Regions from separate parts of the Sporomusa sphaeroides DSM 2875 genome, predicted to be linked through region 1. Evidence: a T-box and tRNA genes for the amino acid it is inferred to sense, from the RefSeq annotation. Region 1 holds a T-box; the other regions hold tRNA genes.
What was found. The T-box of region 1 lies ahead of SPSPH_RS07045 (valine--tRNA ligase). A T-box ahead of a tRNA ligase gene usually reads a tRNA of that ligase, here a tRNA-Val.

Region 1 (3,208 bases):
CGGCTGGACTCTACCCGTTCCCAGTAAAAACGCATATCATTGCCGGGCGTGTTGCCGGTTACCAGCATAAAGCGCAAGGTATCGGCACCGTATTTATCAATCACGTCTAACGGGTCAATACCGTTACCGAGCGATTTACTCATCTTCCGTCCCTGACTATCACGTACCAGGCCATGAATAAAGACATGCCGGAAAGGAATATCCTCCTGAAACTTCAGTCCCATCATGATCATTCTGGCAACCCAGAAGAAAATAATATCATAGCCTGTCACCAGTACACTGGTCGGATAAAATTGTTTTAATTCGGCGGTATTTTCCGGCCAGCCCATGGTGGAAAACGGCCATAACGCCGAACTAAACCAAGTATCCAGCACATCGGGGTCTTGTTCAACACTGCCGCCACACTTGGGGCAGGCGGTAATGTCATCCCGGGATACGGTAACTTCACCGCAACCACAATACCAGGCCGGAATCCGGTGACCCCACCAAATTTGACGGGAAATACACCAGTCCCTGATGTTCTCCAGCCAATTGGTGTAAGTTTTTGTAAAACGCTCAGGTACAAATTGGATGTTGCCTGAGGTTACCGCTTCAATCGCCGGTTTAGCCAGCGGCTCCATCTTGACAAACCATTGTTTCGATACCAGCGGCTCAACAATTGTGCTGCAGCGCTGGCAATGGCCGACAGCGTGATTGTGCTCGTCAATTTTTACAAGATAACCCTGGGCTTTGAGGTCGTCAACAAGCGCCTTACGGCATTCATAGCGGTCTATGCCGGCATATTTGCCGGTATCTGCAGCCATAGTACCGTCAGGATTTATAACAACAATTTCGGGAAGTTTGTGCCTTAATCCCATGTCAAAATCGTTAGGATCATGCGCCGGTGTCACCTTTACCGCGCCTGTGCCAAAAGAAGGGTCAACATATTCATCAGCCACAATCGGCAAACGGCGGCCTACCAGCGGCAGTACCAGATATTTGCCCAGCAAATGTTTATACCTGGCATCCTCGGGATGAACAGCCACCCCGCTGTCTCCCAGGATGGTTTCCGGCCGGGTGGTGGCAACAGTTACATACTCACCGTCAGCACCTTCTACCGGATAACGGACATGATACAAATTACCCGGCTGTTCCTCATGCTCTACCTCAATATCACTAAGCGCCGTATTACAGCGCGGGCACCAGTTGGTGATACGGTTGCCCTGGTAAATAAGCCCTTGCTCATACAAGCTGACAAATACTTCGCGGACAGCTTTCGAGCAGCCCTCATCCATGGTAAAGCGTTCGCGCTGCCAATCACAGGAAGCACCCAAACGCTTGAGTTGATTGATGATGCGGCTGCCGTACTGGGCTTTCCAGTCCCATACCCTGTCAATAAAGGTTTCGCGCCCCAGATCATAACGGGTTTTCCCGTCCTGGGCCAGCATTTCTTCCACCTTTATCTGGGTGGCAATTCCTGCATGGTCGGTACCCGGCATCCACAGCGTGTCATAACCCTGCAGCCGCTTAAACCGGATAAGAATATCCTGCAGGGTGTTATCCAGGGCGTGGCCCATATGTAATTGTCCGGTAACATTGGGCGGCGGAATAACAATGCTGAAGGGCTGTTTATTCGGATCTGTCTTGGCATGAAATAAATTATTTTCTTCCCAGAATGCATACCATTTGGCCTCAACGGCCTGCGGGTCATAGACGGTTGGAATATTGTTCTTCTGTTCCATATGTCCTCCTTGAATATGTGTTTGCATGAACTGACAGCAGAGCTATTGCTGCTATAATTTGCATAAAAAAAATCTTTTCATCCACTATAAGGACGAAAAGAATTAACTTCCGCGGTACCACCTTGATTTTCGGCCAAAACCGAACACTTGCTCTGCCGTAACGGGGCAATCCGGCCACGCCTACTAAATCGGTTCAGCGGGGCGGCTCCTGGATGACCTTCAGCTTGCACACAGAGAAACCTTCCAGCCTCGGGTTCCCTCTCTAAAACAGGCGCATCAGCCTACTTTTCCATTCTTCGCCGTTATTGTATGTAATTGGTTTTTATTATACCTGTTTAAAGTAAACCATGTCAAGATTTGAGGTTATCACGCGACTGCACAAGGTAACGCTCAGCTGCTGTTAAATCTTCCACTGTATTCACATTTAAGAAATAATGATCCAGGATATTCAGCCCAGTCATCTCAGGTTGCTCAACATAGGCGATATTTACATCTTGAAAAAAAGATTGAACACAGCAATGATCTTTATGAAGATGAAGCTCAATCGCAGCTATGCACTGCTTTGAGTATATTGCGTGCAAAGGCTCTACACTTTCGCCGTTATGCGGAATAAGAATATCTTCCCCTGCTAACCGGTTCATCATATAGTGGATAAAGGCTTTTTCGATAAAAGGCATGTCACAGGCAAAAACAAATATGTAAGGTGTAGGTGAACTAATCAGCCCTGCATGGATGCCGCCTAACGGGCCTTTATCTTTGACAATGTCACCAATCATGTTACACCCTAAATAAGAGTATTCCTCCGGATGATTGGTAATAATCACCGGTTTCTGCTGGAAAATGTCGGCCACTTTCCCGACAACAATTTCGATTAACGGCCTGCCGCCCAGTCTTACAAAAGATTTATTTCTCCCCATTCGCCGGCTTTTCCCTCCAGACAATATGAACGGAGTAATAGTATTCCGCCACCTGGGGTTATCCTTGAATATACTCAATAAAACCAGCGCTCCATCTCATAATTAGACATTATATTTAATTATAATAAGCTGTACCAATAATGTCAAGATTATGTCTATTCAATCGCTTGACGGCCTATGAGCACACTATTCAATGACCAATCCACAGTTTTAGCTTAGTACAACCAGCTAAAACTCAAGTCACTTCAGTGCAATATTCCTACCATTCAGAATAATTAGTTAGCGCTTATGCCAATCTGTTTTTATAATATAACTTGATACGAGACTTGGATATCCGGAAATCACAATCTAAGTTAAGAAGGAATTTCAGCAGGTAAAGTGGAACTTTTTTTAAAAGGAGGACAGGCGTTAAGCAATTAGTACTCATCCGGGCCTATGAAAAATTGCACAGGCAAAATATTTTAAAGGTTCTGCTCAACATTACCCCTATACTACGATAAGGAGTGTGAACACTGGTAATGGTCAATTTAACCATTGATGGACAGGTTATTGAAATCGCTGAAGGAAGTA
Region 2 (3,208 bases), 2.4 Mb from region 1:
GACAGCCATGCACCACCTGTTTTTGTGTCCCCGAAGGGAGGGATCTATCTCTAGATCTTTCACTCAATGTCAAGCCCTGGTAAGGTTCTTCGCGTTGCGTCGAATTAAACCACATACTCCACCGCTTGTGCGGGCCCCCGTCAATTCCTTTGAGTTTCAACCTTGCGGCCGTACTCCCCAGGCGGGGTACTTATTGCGTTAACTCCGGCACAGAAGGGGTCGATACCCTCTACACCTAGTACCCATCGTTTACGGCCAGGACTACCGGGGTATCTAATCCCGTTCGCTCCCCTGGCTTTCGCGCCTCAGTGTCAGACACAGTCCAGAAAGTCGCCTTCGCCACTGGTGTTCCTCCCAATATCTACGCATTTCACCGCTACACTGGGAATTCCACTTTCCTCTCCTGCACTCAAGATTCCCAGTTTCCTGCGCCCATACGGTGTTGAGCACCGCACTTAGACACACGACTTAAGAATCCACCTACACGCCCTTTACGCCCAATAATTCCGGACAACGCTTGCCACCTACGTATTACCGCGGCTGCTGGCACGTAGTTAGCCGTGGCTTCCTCCTTTGGTACCGTCATTAGATTGCATTATTCACACAATCCACGTTCGTCCCAAACGACAGAGCTTTACAATCCGAAGACCTTCTTCACTCACGCGGCGTTGCTCCGTCAGACTTTCGTCCATTGCGGAAGATTCCCCACTGCTGCCTCCCGTAGGAGTCTGGGCCGTGTCTCAGTCCCAGTGTGGCCGTTCATCCTCTCAGACCGGCTACTGATCGTCGCCTTGGTGAGCCTTTACCTCACCAACTAGCTAATCAGACGCAGACCCATCTCTAAACGATAGCTTACATGTAGAGGCCATCTTTCTTAACTTAGCCATGCAGCCAAGTTACCACATTCGGTATTAGCACCACTTTCGCGGTGTTGTCCCCAGTTTAGAGGCAGGTTGTCTACGCGTTACTCACCCGTTCGCCACTAAGTATCTATTGCTAAATACTCCGTTCGACTTGCATGTGTTAGGCACGCCGCCAGCGTTCGTCCTGAGCCAGGATCAAACTCTCCATAAAATTTATTATGAAGCCGTTTAATGGCTCATTTACTTTTTGGAGCGGAAAACGAGATTCGAACTCGCGACCCTCGCCTTGGCAAGGCGATGCTCTACCGCTGAGCTACTTCCGCACCGTTATTAATTGACGTGGTTTTTAACCACTTGCACATCTGGCATTTTATGATGCATTACTTACATTGTTCAGTTTTCAGGGAACCGCAATCCTTAGCGCCGCTCAAGGCGACTTTTATAGGTTACCACAGTCATCATACTATGTCAACTGTATTTTATTGGATTTGGTGGGGCTATCGTGACTCGAACACGAGACCTCTACGATGTCAACGTAGCGCTCTAACCAACTGAGCTATAGCCCCAGCAAGGAATTATAATATTAACAGCCTATAATCAATTTGTCAATAGTAAAATTGCAAATTGGTCGGAGCGGCAGGATTCGAACCTGCGACCCCCTGGTCCCAAGCCAGGTACTCTACCAAACTGAGCCACGCCCCGAAATGTAAATTATATTAAGGATGTTCTTCGCTACCGCTCAGAACTAAGCGATTCGCACCAATCAGTCTTCACTTCTCAGTTCGCCTTCTTGGGCTCTCTGCTTAGATGGTGCCGGAGGTCGGACTCGAACCGACACGGGGTTGCCCCCGGCAGATTTTGAGTCTGCTACGTCTGCCAATTACGTCACTCCGGCAAGTTCAGTTGTACAACCCGTTTTGGGGTGCAGAAGTTATTATAGAGTAAAACAATCAAACCGTCAAGGAATAGTTTCAACTATTGTTTTCATGTACTATTAGCAGTTCTAGCTGAACGAGAAGCCGATTGTTCTTATTCGCTGAGCAACAGCTCAAATGCATCACGCTGCAAAATGGTGATTACCCGCTTATCTATATGAAGTATTTTCTCACGTGACAAATTCCTTAGTTCCCGGCAAAGGGACGGACGGGATACGTTCAGATGCTCGGCCCATGCCTTTTGCGTGTAAGGCAGCTCAATAACATTACTGGCCCAGTCTGTTGAAATACAATGCAATAAGGAATACGCAATTTTGCTTTGAATAGAGCAATAAGACAACAGTTCAATCTTCTGGTTCAGCATAACCAGTTTTTCCGACATAAGTGTCAAAAAGTTTGCCAATAAGGCTTTGTGCTTTGATAAAGCAGTTATAACATCTTGTTTAGGCAATAACATAACATCCGTGTTAGCACGTGCTATCACCTGACAGGGATATGCCGGCATTTTGGAAAAAATGGCGCCTTCGGCAAACAAATCGCCTTTTTCTTTACAAATTAAACTTACGACCTTGCCGGACTGAAAATTCTTTTGAACTTCAACACTTCCCCGCAAAATAATCCCGATATAGGCTATCGGTTGATCCATTCTAAATATGTATTGATTTTTTTTATAATTACCGATTTTGTAGGCTGTGCCCTGCAAAATGTTTTGGATATTCGCTGTGTCAATATCTTTAAATAGCGGACAGCTTGCTACCACAGGGATAAAACATTCCATTTCAATCACCATTTTCAAAATATGTAACCTGGGATACACCTATTAGCTCTTAATACAATTATAATACACATATCGGTAATTGATAAAGGTTTTCATTATCATATATTAAAAATTATATACCAGGGGGAGATAATGTGAAGAAAAAAACGCTGCTGGCCTTGATCGCGCTGACCCTTTCCACCACTCACACTTACGCGGAAGAAATGCCACCCGAAGAATTTACACTACCGGAAATCGTCGTTACCGCCACTAAAACCGGTATGGACAAAAAGCTGGTACCGGCATCGGTGGAGGTAATCAGCAAAGCCGATATCCAGGCACGCGGTGCTCAAACGCTGAAAGATGTTATCAGCACCGCAACAGATATCAGTATCATTCGTTCAACCGGGCGGGATGCCATTTCCATTCGCGGCTTTGAATCGCGATTTTCCATGATCCTCATTGACGGCAGACGCCTCTCATCAGAAATCGATCAGAATTATGAACTTGACCGAATACCACTGGAAAATGTCGAACGTATTGAAATTGTCCGTGGTCCGGTCAACTCCCTCTATGGCACAGACGCGATGGGCGGAGTAGTCAATATCATAACCAGACAGGCTGTTGAGCCAGGCTTTACCCTCAGCCTGGCG
Region 3 (3,208 bases), 510 kb from region 1:
GGTAATTTGGGACTAATTAAGGCTGTAGAAAAATTCGACTACAACAAGGGCTATAAATTTAGCACATATGCTACCTGGTGGATACGCCAGGCCATAACCAGAGCTATTGCCGACCAGGCTCGTACTATCCGTATTCCAGTGCACATGGTGGAAACCATCAACAAGCTCATTCGCGTGTCACGCCAGCTGCTGCAAGAACTTGGGCGTGAACCATCGCCGGAAGAAGTTGCCAAAGCTATGGATGTTAGTGTCGAGCGGGTACGGGAAATTATGAAAATCGCGCAGGAACCTGTATCATTGGAAACGCCTATTGGTGAAGAAGAAGATTCTCATTTAGGCGACTTTATTGAAGACCAGGACGCGCCTGCTCCTGCTGAAGCAGCATCATTTATGTTGCTTAAGGAACAGCTGGAGGAAGTGCTTGAAACACTTACTCCGCGTGAAGAGAAAGTGCTGCGTCTCAGATTTGGCCTGGATGATGGCCGGGCTCGTACTCTCGAAGAAGTGGGGCAGTATTTTGGCGTTACCCGTGAACGGATTCGCCAGATAGAAGCTAAAGCACTGAGGAAACTTCGTCATCCAAGCCGCAGTAAGAAATTAAAAGACTTCCTTGAGTAAATTTGCTAAACTACTTGACGTAATAAATACATTATCTTATAATAATTAACGTTGGCGATATTCCTCGATAGCTCAGTTGGTAGAGCAATCGGCTGTTAACCGATCGGTCGTAGGTTCGAGTCCTACTCGAGGAGCCATAAGCAGATAAGCAGAGAGCCAGATTTCTAGGAGCGACAGCGACGCGGAAATCTGTGCGAATCGCTTAGTTCCAAGCGGTAGCGCGGAACATCCTATCCTATACGTTTCTAACTATGTTTCCAAACAGGCTTTCTTCGGAAAACCTGTTTTAATCTCTCTAGGGCCTATAGCTCAGCGGTAGAGCAGCCGGCTCATAACCGGCTGGTCCCTGGTTCGATCCCAGGTGGGCCCACCATTTAGTTCTGGCCCGTTGGTCAAGCGGTTAAGACACCGCCCTTTCACGGCGGTATCAAGGGTTCGATTCCCTTACGGGTCACCATAAGCAGCGAACCAGGTTCTCGTGAGCCAATAGGCGACATGAGAACCTGATTGATAAGCAGAGAGCCAGGTTTTGGAGAGCGAAAGCGATACCAGAACCTGTGCGAATTGCTTAGTTCTGAGCGGTAGCGCAGAACATCCTTTATTCTAATTACCCGGGCGATTAGCTCAGCCGGGAGAGCGCCTGCCTTACAAGCAGGATGTCGGCAGTTCGATCCTGTCATCGCCCACCATAAAAACCTGCGAAGTTAAGCTCGCAGGTTTTTTGTTTAGTCTAATAGAATGATTTTGCGCGTCAGCGATTTTTCTTACTATATAGGAGGAAAGGATTTTTTAGCCACCAGGCGAAATAATAACAAGGACAAACCGACAGGAGGATACACAATGAAATTGGGCGAACGATTAAAAACCATTGCAGACATGGTTCCTGCCGGAGCAACTATGGCCGATATCGGTACAGATCATGCTTATTTGCCAATATATCTTGTTACCAGAAATGTTATTTCCCGCGCTATTGCCGGGGATATCCATTATGGCCCCTATCTATCGGCGAAAAACGCGGTGGAATCCCGGCAATTGGCAGAACAGGTTTCCGTACGGCAGGGGAATGGCCTTGAGGTACTTAGCCCCGGCGAAGCCGACGTCGCTGTGATTGCCGGCATGGGTGGGGCAAATATTATTGACATTTTGACATCCCGGCCAGAGGTGACGATAAGCATTAAACGCCTTATTTTACAACCCATGATTGCTGCCGCACTTGTTAGAGAATGGTTATGTATTAACAATTGGCACATCGTTGATGAACAATTGGTGGAAGAGGATGGGCGGTTATATCAGATCATTGCGGCAGAACAAGGAATAAGCCGGCAAGTGGAGCCGGTATTATATGAAATTGGACCGCTGCTCTGGCATACAAGGCATCCGCTGTTGAAACAGCATATCGAAGAATTGATCAGTCATTTGCGTGGCGTACTTTCGGCAATGGCCGGCAGTACGGAAGCCGTTAATTCTGTAAAATACAGAGAGTTTAATGGAAAACTGAAAGAATTGGAGGACAAGCTTGCATGTCTGTAAAATGCCGTGATATTATTGCCGGGCTTGAGCAGTTAGCTCCTGGTTATTTGGCAGAGGATTGGGATAATGTTGGTCTGTTGGTTGGCAGTCCGGAACAGACTATACATAAAGTCAGTGTAGCTTTGGATGTAGATATGGCGGTTATTAGTGAAGCAATCGCGGCAGGCGCTGACATGATTGTTGCCCATCACCCGCTAATATTTAAAAAAATTTCGCAGCTTCGCACCGATTTGCCATTAGGAAGTATGTTGTCCACTTTAATTAAACATGGAATCGCCGTATATACCGCCCATACCAATCTTGACAGTGCGCCCGGGGGAGTGAATGATGTACTGGCCCAGAAACTCAATCTGCTGGCTATTGCGCCGCTGACGACGGTTTATCAGGAGCCGCTGCACAAGCTGGCAGTTTTTGTTCCTGCCTCCCATGTCGAACAGGTGCGCATGGCTATGACTGAAGCTGGTGCGGGGCATATTGGGAATTACAGCCATTGCACTTTTCAGACTCAGGGGATCGGCACATTTTTACCGCTTGCCGGGACTGCGCCATTTATCGGTGAACAGGGCAAGCTTGAATTTGTTGAGGAATACCGGCTGGAAACCATTGTCACAAAATCGCGGCGCTCTGAGGTGATTGCTGCTATGCTGGCGGCCCATCCTTATGAAGAAGTTGCTTACGATGAATATGTACTTAAAAATAGCGGCCTTCGTCACGGTTTGGGACGTGTTGGCCGCCTGACAGAGTCAATGCCTTTGGCAGAATTTATACAGAAGGTAAAGACGGCGTTAGCTGTTGAAGCAATTAAAGTGGCAGGTCCGGCCGATGCTGTAATTAACACTGTGGCGGTATGCGGTGGCAGCGGGGCCAGTTTGATTGAAGCCGCAAGTAAGGTGGGAGCCGATGTCCTGGTGACCGGCGATGTAAAATATCATGATGCCCAGCAGGCAATTGCTGAGGGGATGGTTATTATAGATGCCGGTCATTTTGCTACCGAACAACCGGTGGTGGAAAGTGTGGTCAGGTATTTAACCCTGTGTGCCGGCAAAAAAAACTGGAATGT
Region 4 (3,208 bases), 1.7 Mb from region 1:
AAAACCTGCGTAGTGGGCAACGGCGTGGTGGTTGACCCGGCGGTTATGCTTAAAGAACTGAAAGGGATGCAGGATAAAGGCATCGATACTTCGGCCCTTAAAGTGTCCAACCGCGCCCATGTAATCATGCCCTATCACCGTCTGCTTGACGAAGTGGAGGAAGAGTCCCGCGGCGACCGCAAAATCGGCACCACTAAGCGGGGAATCGGCCCTTGCTATATGGATAAGAATTCCCGTTCCGGCATCCGCATGGTTGATTTGATGGATGAGGAAGAATTCTGCTCTAAGTTAGAATATAACCTGGAAGCCAAAAACCATCTGCTGAAAGCGGTTTATGGGGTAGAAGGCTTTGATTATGAAGAAGTAAAAGCAGAGTATCTGGAATATGCCCGTCAGCTTAAACCCTATGTGACAGACACTGCTGCTGTGCTGCATCAGGCTATCAAAAACGATAAAAAAGTGCTGTTTGAAGGCGCGCAGGCCACCCTTCTGGATTTAGACCATGGAACTTACCCCTATGTAACCTCTTCACACCCGATTGCCGGCGGTGCCTGCATCGGTGCCGGAGTAGGGCCAACCCAAATTCATAAGGTTATTGGCGTAGTAAAAGCATATACCACCCGTGTTGGTGAAGGTCCCTTCCCGACCGAGCTTACTGATGAGGTTGGTGACACTATCCGGGAACGGGGGCATGAATATGGCACCACTACCGGACGTCCGCGCCGCTGCGGCTGGATGGATGCCTGCGTAGTGCGTTATGCCGGTTATGTGAGCGGAATCGACTATATGGCAATTACCCGTCTGGATATTCTTGATGGGTTAAAGACGCTCAAGATTTGCACCGGTTACAAATATAAAGGCGAACTCCTGAATGAATTCCCTGCCAGCCTTAAAGTGCTTGCCCAGGTTGAGCCGATCTATGAGGAACTGCCAGGCTGGGAGGAGCCGACAAGCCATGTACGAAGCTATGATGAGCTGCCGCTTAATGCCCGCCGTTATATTGAACGCCTGAGCGAGGTTGCCGATATTAAAATCGGGATCGTTTCTGTTGGCCCTGGCCGCGAACAGACAATTATCCTTGCCGATATGTTTTAAACTATTAACAAAAAGAGATAACCTGCATTGGCGGGTTATCTCTTTTTGACTTTGCGATTTTTCCGGAAAATATTATTGACAAGCCTATATGTATCTTGTATAATTCTATCTTGTGAAGACGACCCACTAGCTCAGTCGGTAGAGCACCTGACTTTTAATCAGGGTGTCGATGGTTCGAGTCCATCGTGGGTCACCATAAGCAGCGAACCGGGTTCTCACGAGCCGATAGGCGAAATGAGAACCCGAGTGAGTCGCTTACTTCTGAGCGGTAGTGAAGAAGAGTATTCCTTGTTAGAATTGTTCATGGCCCGTTGGTCAAGCGGTTAAGACACCGCCCTTTCACGGCGGTATCAAGGGTTCGATTCCCTTACGGGTCACCATAAGCAGCGAACCAGGTTCTCACGAGCCGATAGGCGAAATGAGAACCTGAGTGATAAGCAGAGAGCCAGGTTTTGGAGAGCGAAAGCGATACCAGAACCTGTGCGAATCGCTTAGTTCTGAGCGAAAGCGAAGAACCTCCTTTTGCAAATTATGGGCGATTAGCTCAGCCGGGAGAGCGCCTGCCTTACAAGCAGGATGTCGGCAGTTCGATCCTGTCATCGCCCACCACAAAATAAGCTTTGAGTAGTCTCGAAGCTTATTTTTTTGTTTGGTAAAATATTCGAGGCTGAGAAACAATGACACATCGGTTGGTAAATGGGTCATTTCGGCGCGAAGTTTATACCGTTCAGCAGGATAGTGTGGCGGGATTGTTTTGATGGTGGCTATAATAGTAATGTAAAAGAGGTCTCATTTGATAGGGTGGCAGCTTTCACGGCGCCGGAAGCATGTCGCTTAAGTAATGCGAATATTTCGTATATACTCAATTGCCACAAAACCATTTTATTGTAATACCGTCTTTGCTCCGATGTCAGCTGACAACAAAAGTTACTATTACCAATGGAACTATGTAAAGGAGAGAAGAACTATGGGAACAGAAAAACAAAATATTCCAAACCGATGGGTGATAGCCATCATGGGTACCTTGCTGCAGGTTGCCCTGGGAACTGTGTATGCCTGGAGCTTTTTCCAAAAGCCAGTTATGGATGCCAACAATTGGACTAACTCCGAAGCAGCTTGGGCATTTAGCCTGGCCATTTTCTCTCTCGGGCTGGCTGCAGCCTGGGGCGGCATTAATCTTCCTAAATTCGGACCGCGCAAGCTTGCCATGACAGGCGGTTTCTTATTCAGTCTCGGCTATCTGATTGCTGCCTATGCGCTTTCCATCAAAAGCCTAGGACTCCTCTATGTCGGGTATGGTGTTATTGGTGGGATTGGTTTGGGTCTTGGTTATGTAACTCCGGTAGCAACTGCTGCCAAGTGGTTTCCTGACAAAAAGGGATTTATTACCGGTATGGTAGTTATGGGCTTTGGTTTTGGCGCCCTCATTATGGCAAAAATTCTGGCTCCCATCTTTATGAGCATGACAGGTGGCAATCTTGTTCTGGTATTTTCTTATGTAGGTACGGTCATGTTCTTCATTACCTTACCGGCAGGTTACTACATGATTAATCCGCCTGCTGGTTTCGTGCCGCCAGGCTATACCCCTCCGGCCACTTCAGCGTCAGCGCAAGCTTCGCAGGATGCAATTACAGCGAGAGAATGTATTATGTCCGGTAAATTTCTGATGATGTGGACTGTTTTCTTCTTTAATATTATTGCAGGTATTATGTTTATCAGTTTCCAATCTCCTTTATTACAGGATCTTTTGAAAAAGACTATGGATCCAGCCACCCTGTCAGACCCGCAGGTGATTGCCGGGTTGGCCGCTGCCGGTGCTACCTTAATTGCCGTTAGTTCCATCTTTAACGGTGTAGGCCGTTTCTTCTGGGGCGGTTTATCCGATAAAATCGGCCGGGTTCAGACATTCCGTCTCATTCTCGGTACACAACTGCTGGTATTTATTGCTTTGCTGTTTGTTAGCAATCCTATTGTCTTTGGTGTACTTGTCTGCTATGTCCTGCTCTGCTATGGCGGCGGATTTGGTTCTATGCCTTCCTTTGTCCTTGATGTATTCGGTCAGAAGCTGATGCCGATTGTTTATGGCACCATTCTTACCGCATGGGGCTGTGGC

Region 2: it encodes a tRNA-Val, which carries the amino acid that the T-box ahead of SPSPH_RS07045 (valine--tRNA ligase) is inferred to sense. The anticodon was not compared.
Region 3: it encodes a tRNA-Val, which carries the amino acid that the T-box ahead of SPSPH_RS07045 (valine--tRNA ligase) is inferred to sense. The anticodon was not compared.
Region 4: it encodes a tRNA-Val, which carries the amino acid that the T-box ahead of SPSPH_RS07045 (valine--tRNA ligase) is inferred to sense. The anticodon was not compared.

Annotation. Positions count from the first base shown of each region.
Region 1 covers NZ_CP146991.1:1,603,542-1,606,749, reverse strand. The annotation lists gene SPSPH_RS07045 (valine--tRNA ligase) at 1-1,721, opposite strand, end outside; T-box leader at 1,807-2,027, opposite strand; gene mobA (molybdenum cofactor guanylyltransferase) at 2,072-2,662, opposite strand; gene fdhF (formate dehydrogenase subunit alpha) at 3,151-3,208, shown strand, end outside.
Region 2 covers NZ_CP146991.1:4,031,883-4,035,090, forward strand. The annotation lists rRNA gene SPSPH_RS18685 (16S ribosomal RNA) at 1-1,074, opposite strand, end outside; tRNA gene SPSPH_RS18690 (tRNA-Gly) at 1,112-1,186, opposite strand; tRNA gene SPSPH_RS18695 (tRNA-Val) at 1,353-1,429, opposite strand; tRNA gene SPSPH_RS18700 (tRNA-Pro) at 1,489-1,565, opposite strand; tRNA gene SPSPH_RS18705 (tRNA-Leu) at 1,672-1,758, opposite strand; gene SPSPH_RS18710 (Crp/Fnr family transcriptional regulator) at 1,893-2,576, opposite strand; gene SPSPH_RS18715 (TonB-dependent receptor plug domain-containing protein) at 2,711-3,208, shown strand, end outside.
Region 3 covers NZ_CP146991.1:2,114,153-2,117,360, forward strand. The annotation lists gene rpoD (RNA polymerase sigma factor RpoD) at 1-618, shown strand, start outside; tRNA gene SPSPH_RS09735 (tRNA-Asn) at 680-755, shown strand; tRNA gene SPSPH_RS09740 (tRNA-Ile) at 917-991, shown strand; tRNA gene SPSPH_RS09745 (tRNA-Glu) at 1,001-1,075, shown strand; tRNA gene SPSPH_RS09750 (tRNA-Val) at 1,232-1,307, shown strand; gene SPSPH_RS09755 (tRNA (adenine(22)-N(1))-methyltransferase) at 1,459-2,148, shown strand; gene SPSPH_RS09760 (Nif3-like dinuclear metal center hexameric protein) at 2,139-3,208, shown strand, end outside.
Region 4 covers NZ_CP146991.1:4,882,427-4,885,634, reverse strand. The annotation lists gene SPSPH_RS22730 (adenylosuccinate synthase) at 1-1,095, shown strand, start outside; tRNA gene SPSPH_RS22725 (tRNA-Lys) at 1,216-1,291, shown strand; tRNA gene SPSPH_RS22720 (tRNA-Glu) at 1,401-1,475, shown strand; tRNA gene SPSPH_RS22715 (tRNA-Val) at 1,629-1,704, shown strand; gene SPSPH_RS22710 (L-lactate MFS transporter) at 2,063-3,208, shown strand, end outside.